One region of the Nocardia sp. JMUB6875 genome, then DNA from elsewhere that is predicted to be linked to it. Evidence: riboswitches for the same ligand, from Rfam matches in the RefSeq annotation. Region 1 holds a riboswitch; each other region holds the start of a gene.
The links. A riboswitch is a leader RNA that binds a small molecule or an ion and turns the genes downstream of it on or off. The one in region 1 is predicted to bind S-adenosylmethionine.

Region 1 (3,267 bases):
GACGAACAGGGCCGACGCACTTCACCCGAATGGCGAAAGCCGCCGACCCGCCTGATGAACGGGACCGACGGCCGCCTGGGCTAGGGGTTTTCAGTTCCGCGCGCTGAACTCCGCGCCCAGTTCACGGAACAGATCGGTGTTCATCGTGAACGCCAGTCGCGCCTCGTCGAGCACGCGATCGACCTCCGAACCGTCAAGGGGAAGCTGGTCCAGGGCCTCGCGGTACTCGCGCTTGAACGCGGCCGGATTGGAGATGTCGTCGAAGACGTAGAACCGCACGCCGTCGCCCTTCTTGGGCAGGTTCCACAGCTTCTCGGCGGTGCCGCGAATGACCTGGCCGCCCGAGAGATCGCCCAGGTAGCGGGTGTAGTGGTGCACGACGTAACCGGCGGGCCACTCGCTCGCGCACTCCTCGATGCGCGCGGCGTAGGCGGCGGTGGCGGGCAGCGGGATCAGCTCGTCGCGCCAGTCCGCACCGCCGAGATAGGTCAGATCGGCCTCCAGCGCGGCCAGCCGCGCCAGTTCGGGTTTGACGAACGGACCCGCGACCGGATCGGAAGCCAGTGCGGCGGAATGCTTTTCGAGCGCCTCGTAGACGAACCAGAGCTGGCCGGTGTAGCGATTGAAGGCGTCGACGCCGAGCTGCCCGGTGAGCATGTCGCGCATGAAGGTGGAGTGCTCCGCCTCGTTGTGCTGCTGCTCGGTCGCGGTGCGAATGAGCGTCGAGAACGGGGTGCTGGTGTCCAACATGGTCGCGCTCCTCGTGATCAACTCCGGGGCACCCCACTTTGGCTACCCTAACTTTCCCTCCAACCGTACGCCTCAGCAACGATCTCGCGATTCGAACTTTGCGGCCCACCCGATCCAACTTTCGGATGATTTTTCCGGGACACCCGTGCCGTTCATCACAGCCCGGGCCGGGGTTGACAACACCCGAGCCGATCTGCCAACCTCTCAAATCAGGTCATGAGTACCAGCGTCAAGCCCCGGCTAGCTGGTCGGCAACCCTCCTCCGCGGTGGGGTGCTCCGGGTGACGACCGGGCCGTCGCCCGACCGGGTGCGGCAAGCGCGGACTCTCGATCGACCTCTCTCACCGATCGCGTGTCCATGAACCCGATGGGATTTCGTGATGACCGCATTCGCCGAACAGACCTGTGCCCCCCTCGCCACCGTTTCCGGCTGTGACCTGCGGGTGCCGCTGGTTCAGGGCGGGACGATCGGCTACGCCAACTTCGACTACGCCGCCAGCGCACCCGCGTTGAAGCAGGTCACCGACCGGGTCGCCGAGCTGCTGCCGTTCTACGCCAGCGTGCACCGCGGCGCGGGCTACGCCTCCCGGGTCTCCACCGACTGCTACGAGTCCGCCCGCGGTTCGGTCTCCCGGTTCCTGAACGCGGCCGACGACCAGGTCGTGGTGTTCACTCGCAACACCACCGACTCGCTGAACCTGCTGGCCTCGTGTGTTCCCGGTGACACCGTGGTGCTGGATGTCGAGCACCACGCCAACTTCCTGCCCTGGACCCGTAACGGCCGCCGGGTCGTGCCGGTCGCCGACACCATCGAGGAGACCATCCAGCGCCTGGTCGCCGAGCTGTGCTCGAAACCCGCTGCGCTGCTCGCGGTTACGGGCGCCTCCAATGTGACCGGTGAACTGTTGCCGCTGGAGCGGCTGGCCTGGATCGCGCACCAGTGCGGCACCCGCATCCTGGTGGACGCCGCCCAGCTGGCCCCGCACCGCCGCATCGATCTCCAGACCACCGGCATCGACTACCTGGCCTTCTCCGGCCACAAGGCCTACGCCCCGTTCGGCGCGGGCGTCCTGGTCGGCCGCCGCGACTGGCTGGACGCGGCCGAGCCGTACCTGGCCGGCGGCGGCGCGGTCCGCTCGGTCACCACCGACGGCGTCGACTGGGCCCCGGCCCCGCAGCGGCACGAGGCCGGTTCGCCGAACGTGCTCGGCGTCGCGGCCCTGGCCGCCGCCTGCGACGCCCTCGCCGAGCTGGACGAGACCACCGTCATCGAGCACGAGCAGTACCTGACCCACCGGCTGCGCTACGGCCTGAAAACCGTTCCGGGCGTGAACTTCCTGCGCGTCTTCCGCGACAGCACCGACGCCGTCGGCATTGTCGCCTTCACCATCGACGGGTTCGAGCCCGGTCAGGTCGCCGCCTACCTCTCCGCCGAGCACGGCATCGGCGTGCGCGACGGCCGTTTCTGCGCGCACCCGCTGCTTGCCCGCCTCGGTGTCGACGCCGCCCTGCGCGCCAGCATCGGCCTGGGCACCACGGCCGCCGACGTGGACCGGCTGATCGACGCCGTCTCCACCCTGGTCGAGAACGGCCCGAGCTGGAATTACGCCCGCACCGAGGGACATTGGAACCCGGTGCCGGAGACCCGCCCGTTCGGCAGTTCGGCCGAGGGCGCGGCGCCCTGCGGATTCTGAGCTACGCCACCAGGTATCGGGCCGCGAGTTCTTCGATCAGCGGATCGTCATCGGCCACGGCGTCCAGCAGGTCCAGGTCGTCCTGGACCGAGACCTGCCGGGTGTCGTCCTGATCCGGATCCGGCGGCCCGTCCTCGGCGAGCTGACGGACCAGCTTCTCGCGCACGCGTTCCTTCAGTGAGCTCATACGCAGAGCATGCCCCGCCTAAACCGGCGCTATCCAACTTCCCCACGGCGTGTTCCGCACAACGGTGAAGACAATGAGGAAGGCGAGCGCGATCCACATCGCCGACTTGGGCAGGACCTGCGGTAGTCGCGGCGGCGTCGGATTGCCGCGCCAGCCGCGCCGCAGCCAGGTTCCCCACCAGGCGATGAAGCCCAGTATCAGCGGCAGCAGCAGCACATTGCTGTGAATGGCGTCGAGGATGTGGCCTTCGGTGAGGTTGTGCAGTCCGCGCAGCCCGCCGCAGCCCGGGCACCACCATCCGGTCAATTCATAGAACGGGCAGTACCCGTACGCACCCGATTGATGGGGATCCCGGAAGTGCAGCAGCGCCAACCCACCCGCCACCGCGCCGCCCGCCAGCAGCGGTAGCCCGACGCCGAGCCACCGCGGGCGAGTGGGCGATTCGAGGGCCGCTGCCGTGGTATCCACGACCATCAACGGTAGCGGCACCACCGCCCACCTGCCAGGTCGCACCGAACTTCGCACTCCCGCAGCGGCGGTGGTTCACCGCACCGAGCGTTCGACCACGGGCGCCGTCAGCACCCCGGCGAGCATGTCGACGATCTCCCCCCAAGCCGCCACGTCGCCCGCGGTGAC
Region 2 (3,267 bases), on a different contig from region 1:
ACGGTTTTCAACATGACAGTATGCTGTCAAAAATGACAGCATACTGTCAATGACCGTTAGCCTAGCTAAGCGCGTGATCCAGGTCGTTGAGCAGATCCTCGACGTCTTCCAGACCGATCGAGATACGCACCACGCCGTCCGTAATACCCACGGCCGCACGGCCTTCCGGGCCCATCGCGCGGTGCGTGGTGGTGGCCGGGTGGGTGATCAGCGTCTTGGCATCACCGAGGTTGTTGGAGATGTCGATGATGCGCAGGCGGTTGAGCACCTCGAAAGCGCGCTTCTTGGCCTCGTTCTCGGTGGCCTTCAACTCGAAGGTGATCACCGTGCCGCCGCCGGACATCTGGCGCTTGGCCAGCTCGTACTGCGGGTGCGAGGACAGGAAGGGGTACTTGACCCAGGCCACCGCCGGATGCGACTCCAGGAACTGGGCGATCTTCAGGGCGGAGTCGACCGACTGGCGCAGGCGCAGCGGCATGGTCTCCAGGCCCTTGAGCAGCGTCCAGGCATTGAAGGGGCTCAGGGCCGGACCGGTGTGGCGCATGAGGTTTTTCACCGGGCCGTCGATGTAGTCGTGCGGTCCCAGGATCGCGCCGCCGAGCACACGGCCCTGGCCGTCGATGTGCTTGGTGCCCGAGTAGACGGTGATGTCCGCGCCCAGATCGAAGCCGCGCTGCAGCAGCGGGGTGGCGAAGACGTTGTCCAGCACCACCTTCGCGCCCGCCGCGTGCGCGAGATCGGAGACCGCGCGCACATCGGTGAGGGTCTGCATGGGGTTCGAGGGGGTCTCGAAGAAGACGGCCTGGGTGGGCACGGACAGCGCCTGCTCCCACTGGTCCAGGTCCTCGCCGTCGACGAAGACGGTCTCCACGCCCCAGCGCGGCAGGATCTCGTTGGCCACCACGAAGCAGGAGCCGAACAGGCTGCGCGCCGCGACCAGTCGGTCACCGGCGGACAGCAGCGCGCCCAGCGCGGTGAACACCGCCGACATGCCCGACGCGGTCGCGAAACAGGCTTCCGCACCGTCGATCAGGCGCAGCCGCTCCTCGAACATGGCCACCGTCGGGTTGCCGTAGCGGGAGTAGACGAAGTGCTCGATATCGCCGGTGAACGAGGCCTCGGCGGCCTCGGCGCTCTCGTAGACGAAACCCGAATTGAGGAACAGCGCCTCGGAGGTCTCGTCGAAACCGGAACGGCGGGTGCCGCCGCGCACGGCCTGCGTGGCCGGGCCGACGCCCTCGGGCAGCGGCTTGTCGAAAGAGCCACCGGTGATCATGACTGCCTCCACGGAAGTCCGTCGGCGCGCCAGCCGGTGCTGCCGCGATGACCTTGGGCGTCCAGCGCACCCTCGAAGCCGTCCACCACATTGAAGGACGGGGTGATGCCGACGGTGGTGGCGGCGGTGGCCGCCCCGATCGAGCGCTGGCCGGAGCGGCAGATGAACAGCACCGGCGCGTCCGAATCCTGCGGGCGATCGGCGAGCGCCTGCTTCAACTGGTCCACGAAGCGGGGATTGGGCGTGCCGGTGGCGTCGACCCATTCGATCAACGCGGTCGGCCGGCCGATGCCGCTGGTGTCGGGCACCCCGACGAATCGCCATTCCGCGTCGGTGCGGACATCCACCAGCACCGCATCCGGATTGTCGCGCAACAACTCCCACGCCTGCTTCGGCGTGATGTCACCCGCGTAGTTCACCTGTACCTCCTGTGAATCCGCACTTGCCGCACCGCGTGCTCGATGCGTGGCCAGGTCGTCACCCGGAGCACCCCACCGCGGAGGAGGGTTGCCGACCAGCCAGCCGGGGCTTGGCGCTGGTACTCATGACCTGGGATGAGAGTGCCGAAAAAACTGCCGCCGTGTCAAACCCCGGCCGCGACTTCGGACCTTGTCACGAATTGCAGACCAACCAGCGCGAATTCTCCTTGACGAAGTGCCAAGTCGAGGTGGACTGCGCGCCGTCGACGCTGTAGGTGACCGGCGCGGTGGCCTTGTCGCCGTCGACGACCGGGTCGCCCAGCTTGTCGAAGTTGATGCTCGAGCCGGTCGAGCCCGCGATCTTCAGCGGCGAGTTGTTCTCGTCGAATCCCTTGCAGGCCACGGCCGGAACGTATTTGCCGGTCTCGCTACGGGACTTGATGAACTCACCCGCCGCGACCGCGAGCCGATCGCGATCTGTGACATTGTTCTCAACCGGGGAGACCAGCGTGGCGATCACGATGCCCAGGATCACCACCGCGATGACACCGGCGGCGACCAGGAACGGCCACATGCTCCGGGTTTCGTTCTGATCGATCGGGATCGGGGTCTGCTGCTCCACTGTCTCCTCGGCGTCGCTCATGGGTAGATCATGCCTGGCATTCCGGCAGTTTCACCGCCCGCGCGCAGGGGGTGCCGTGCGCCATCGATAGAATCAGCAGAATTTCCGCCCTCCCGGCGGGAATAGCAGGACAACGCAGCAACGCTGCAGCGTCGGGGGCCAATGGAGGTCGCCGAGGCCAGGGCGTCAACTTAGCCTAAGCTAAGAACGACGGCTAAGTTCAGACGGCAAGTTAGTTTCGACCCAAAGGGTGCGCGGAAGAATGACCGAACAGAGTGCAGCGACCCGCCCGCTACGCATTGCGATCGTGGGCGCAGGACCGGCCGGTATTTACGCCGCCGACGCCTTGATGAAGTCCGACACCCCGGCCGGTTTCACCGGGGTGAGCATCGACCTGTACGAGCGCATGCCCGCGCCCTTCGGCCTCATCCGCTACGGCGTCGCGCCGGACCACCCGCGCATCAAGGGCATCATCACCGCGCTGCACAAGGTCCTCGACAAGGATCAGGTCCGCCTGCTCGGCAATATCGACTACGGCGTCGACATCACCCTCGAGGACCTGCGCCAGTTCTACGACGCGGTCATCTTCTCCACCGGCGCCAATGCCGACCGCGCCCTGGAGGTTCCGGGCATCGACCTGGACGGCTCCTACGGCGCCGCGGACTTCGTGTCCTGGTACGACGGACACCCCGACGTGCCGCGCACCTGGCCCCTGGACGCCGAGAAGGTCGCCGTGCTCGGCGTCGGCAACGTCGCCCTCGACGTGGCACGCGTGCTGGCCAAGACCGGTGACGAACTGCTGCCGACCGAGATCCCGCCGAACGTCTACGACGGCCTCAAGGCCAACAAGGCCCTGGAAGTGCACGTGTTCGGCCGCCGCGGTCCCGCCCAGGCCAAGTTCACGCCCCTGGAGCTGCGCGAGCTCGACCACTCGCCGACCATCGAGGTCA
Region 3 (3,267 bases), on a different contig from region 1:
GCCGGCCATGGGCGCGCGCCCGGTGCCGTGGTAGTCGCCGCCCTGCCAGTCCGGATCGGAGGTGATGGCGGCCTGCTGGGTGGTCTGGGTGCCGATCTGGTCGGCGGTGGCGCGCGCGCCGACCGCCAGCACCAGGGCCGCGCCGACCCGCTCGGGGCTGCCGACCATCCACTCCAGCACCCGCATGCCGCCCATGGAGCCGCCGATGGCGGCGGCCAGGCGGTCGATGCCGAGCAGATCGAACAGCTTGCGCTCGGCGGTCACCTGATCGCGGATGGAGATCGCGGGAAACCGTGAGCCCCAAGGCTTTCCGTCCGCCGCCAGCGAGGCCGGGCCGGTGCTGCCCTTACAGCCGCCCAGCACATTGGTGGCGATGACGCACCACTCGCGGGTGTCGATCGGCGCGCCCGGGCCGACGATGCCGTCCCACCAGCCGGGCTGGTTGTGGTGCACGTCGGCGGGGCCGACCACATGCGAGTCGCCGGTCAGCGCGTGCTCCACGAGCACCACGTTGTCGGCGTTCGCGGAGAGTTCGCCCCACCGCTGCACGGCCAGCGTCACGTCGGGAATGACGGCCCCGGACTCGAGCTCCACATCCCCGATGGCAATGGTCCCGAGCGTCCCGTCGGGCGGCGGGAGCAACAACTCGGCCGCGTGACGGGACGTCCTCGATTCGATGTTCACGGTCAACTTGCCGCCGCCGTCAGGCCCGCGCGCAGATCCGCCAGGATGTCGCCGATGCCCTCGATGCCCACCGCCAAACGCACCAGACCAGGCGTGACACCGGAAGCCAGTTGCTCGGCGGGTGTCAGCTGCGAGTGCGTGGTGGAAGCCGGGTGGATGACGAGCGAGCGCACATCCCCGATGTTAGCGACATGGCTGTGCAGCACCAGCGCCTCCACGAACTTCTTGCCCGCGTCCACGCCGCCGGCCAGCTCGAAGGAGACGATGGCGCCGACGCCCTTGGGTGCCAGCTGTTTGCCGCGCTCGAACCAAGGCGAGCCGGGGAGCCCCGCGTAGTACACCTTCTCGACGCCCGGCTGGCCCGAGAGGAACTCCGCGACGGCCTGCGCGTTGGCCACGTGCCGCTCGATCCGCAGGCTCAGCGTCTCGATGCCCTGCGCGATGAGGAACGCGTTGAACGGCGACACCGCAGCGCCCAGATCGCGCAGCAGCTGCACGCGCGCCTTCAGGGCGAAGGCGGGTGCGCCGAGGTCGGCGAAGACCGCGCCGTGGTAGCTGGGATCGGGGGTGGTGAAGCCCGGGAACCGGGACTCGCCCGCCTCGTTCTTCACCGTCCAGTCGAAGGCGCCGCCGTCCACGATCACGCCCGCGACCGCGGAACCGTGCCCGCCCAGGTACTTGGTGGCCGAGTGCACGACGATGTCCGCGCCCAGCTTCAGCGGCTGGATCAGGTACGGCGTGGCGACGGTGTTGTCCACGATCAACGGCACGCCCGCGGCGTGCGCGACCTCGGCGATGCCGGGAATGTCGAGCACCGAGCTGCTCGGATTGGCAACGGTCTCACCGTAGAACGCCTTGGTGTTCGGTCGCACGGCCGCGCGCCACTGCTCGAGATCGTCGGGGTCGGAGACGAAGCTGACCTCGATGCCCAGCTTGGGCAGCGAGTAGTGCAGCAGGTTGTAGGTGCCGCCGTAGAGGTGCGGGCTGGCCACGATGTGGTCGCCCGCCTCGGCCAGATTCAGGATCGCGTAGGTCTCCGCCGCCTGCCCGGAGGCCAGCAACAGCGCCGCGACGCCGCCCTCGAGGGCGGCGATGCGCTGCTCGACCGCGTCCTGGGTGGGGTTCATGATGCGGGTGTAGATATTGCCCGGCTCGGCGAGACCGAACAGCGCGGCGGCGTGATCGGTGTCGCGGAAGGCGTAGGACGTGGTCTGGTAGATGGGCAGGGCGCGCGCTCCGGTGGCCGAATCGGGCGCCTGACCGGCGTGAATCTGCTTGGTCTCGAAGGACCAGTTGGCCGGGTCGAGGGTGTCGTCAGCCGCAACGGCCGCGGACGCGGTCGAGTCACTCATGGGTTCTGCTCCAAAAACAAGGTCGCCGAATGGCGGAAGTTTGACGTTATCGAGAAGCGAATGGGCTTCGACAACAACACATTTCGGTAGACCTCCTGGTTGCGCTTGCGTTCGTCCTTCGAACGCCCGGTCTGCACCCGGAGCACCCCACCGCAGCTGGAGGGTTGCCGATCAGCAAGCCGGGGCCTTAACGCTGATGCTCTTGACCTGTTGCGAGATTCTAACGGGCCGACGCGGTCGCTTCGGAAGTGGGGCTCGCCACACCGGATACGCAGCAGACGCGGCGGAATTCGTGGAAGGCGGCCAGCACATTGTCGGCCAGCGCACGCGCGGTATCGGCGTTGGTGCAGTCCGGGAACTCGGATTCCTCGTCGAACTCGCACTCCATGCCCACCCGCATGATGCTGTGCCAGGTGGCGGCGATCAGGCGCACCGTCAGGTGGTCCTCGGGCACCTGCAGGCGTTCGGCCAGCACGTCGGTCATGGCGCGGGTCTTGGTGTCGGCCGATTCCATGCTCAGCGCGCGCACCGCGACGCTCTCGCGTGAGATGCGCTGCATTTGCTGGAACCAGCGGAAGGGCACCGGCGCATCGGATTCGATGATCTGGTCCACGACCGAGAGGAAGGCGTCGAGCAGCGCCTGCAATTCATCGCCGGTGATGGGCTGGGCGCGCAATGCCTCGGCGAGGACCCGGCCCATGCCCTCGATGGGGGCGATGACGATCGCCTCTTTGCTGTCGAAGTACCGGTTCACCGTGCGCGGCGAGACGTCGGCGGCGTCGGCGATCTGTTCCACCGTGGTCGCGTCGAAGCCCTGCTCGTCGCACAGTCGCAGCGCCACGTCGATGATTCGGTCCCTGGTCTGCTGCTTCTTGCGTTCGCGCAGGCCGGGGCGGTGTTCACGGACGCCGGGGCGGTGACGCGAGATCACACCGATGTGACTTGACAACTCCGACATGCCTCCATCTTAAGCCGTTAACGGTCCGTCCTGTCCCATTATGACAACTGTCGCAGTGCGACAAATTTCCCTTGACGCCAATTGTCGGTGGGGGCCACTATGGTTGAGCTGTCTTCGAACTCCAAGAGGAGAAGCTCATGACCGTAGCGCCGGACGCTCTCGGTACAGACGAAAAAGCAAGTCCCGCAAAAGATTCCGCGACTCCAGCAAAAGACTCCAGGCGCTGGTTCGCACTCGCCGTGATCGCGATGGCGCAGCTCATGGTGGTCCTGG

Region 2: another riboswitch for S-adenosylmethionine. It lies ahead of ACAM49_RS12820 (rhodanese-like domain-containing protein); the one in region 1 lies ahead of ACAM49_RS04260 (aminotransferase class V-fold PLP-dependent enzyme).
Region 3: another riboswitch for S-adenosylmethionine. It lies ahead of ACAM49_RS06850 (bifunctional o-acetylhomoserine/o-acetylserine sulfhydrylase); the one in region 1 lies ahead of ACAM49_RS04260 (aminotransferase class V-fold PLP-dependent enzyme).

Annotation. Positions count from the first base shown of each region.
Region 1 is NZ_BAAFGR010000010.1:9,108-12,374, reverse strand. Features, by position in the region: gene ACAM49_RS04265 (heme oxygenase (biliverdin-producing)) at 91-750, opposite strand; SAM riboswitch class IV at 963-1,076, shown strand; gene ACAM49_RS04260 (aminotransferase class V-fold PLP-dependent enzyme) at 1,131-2,444, shown strand; gene ACAM49_RS04255 (hypothetical protein) at 2,446-2,631, opposite strand; gene ACAM49_RS04250 (DUF2752 domain-containing protein) at 2,650-3,099, opposite strand; gene ACAM49_RS04245 (TetR family transcriptional regulator) at 3,175-3,267, opposite strand, start outside.
Region 2 is NZ_BAAFGR010000040.1:8,615-11,881, reverse strand. Features, by position in the region: gene ACAM49_RS12830 (type 1 glutamine amidotransferase family protein) at 1-14, opposite strand, end outside; gene ACAM49_RS12825 (O-succinylhomoserine sulfhydrylase) at 62-1,276, opposite strand; gene ACAM49_RS12820 (rhodanese-like domain-containing protein) at 1,273-1,695, opposite strand; SAM riboswitch class IV at 1,710-1,826, opposite strand; gene ACAM49_RS12815 (hypothetical protein) at 1,889-2,338, opposite strand; gene ACAM49_RS12810 (FAD-dependent oxidoreductase) at 2,580-3,267, shown strand, end outside.
Region 3 is NZ_BAAFGR010000017.1:16,641-19,907, forward strand. Features, by position in the region: gene ACAM49_RS06845 (homoserine O-acetyltransferase) at 1-645, opposite strand, end outside; gene ACAM49_RS06850 (bifunctional o-acetylhomoserine/o-acetylserine sulfhydrylase) at 687-2,036, opposite strand; SAM riboswitch class IV at 2,133-2,244, opposite strand; gene ACAM49_RS06855 (TetR/AcrR family transcriptional regulator) at 2,257-2,994, opposite strand; gene ACAM49_RS06860 (MFS transporter) at 3,243-3,267, shown strand, end outside.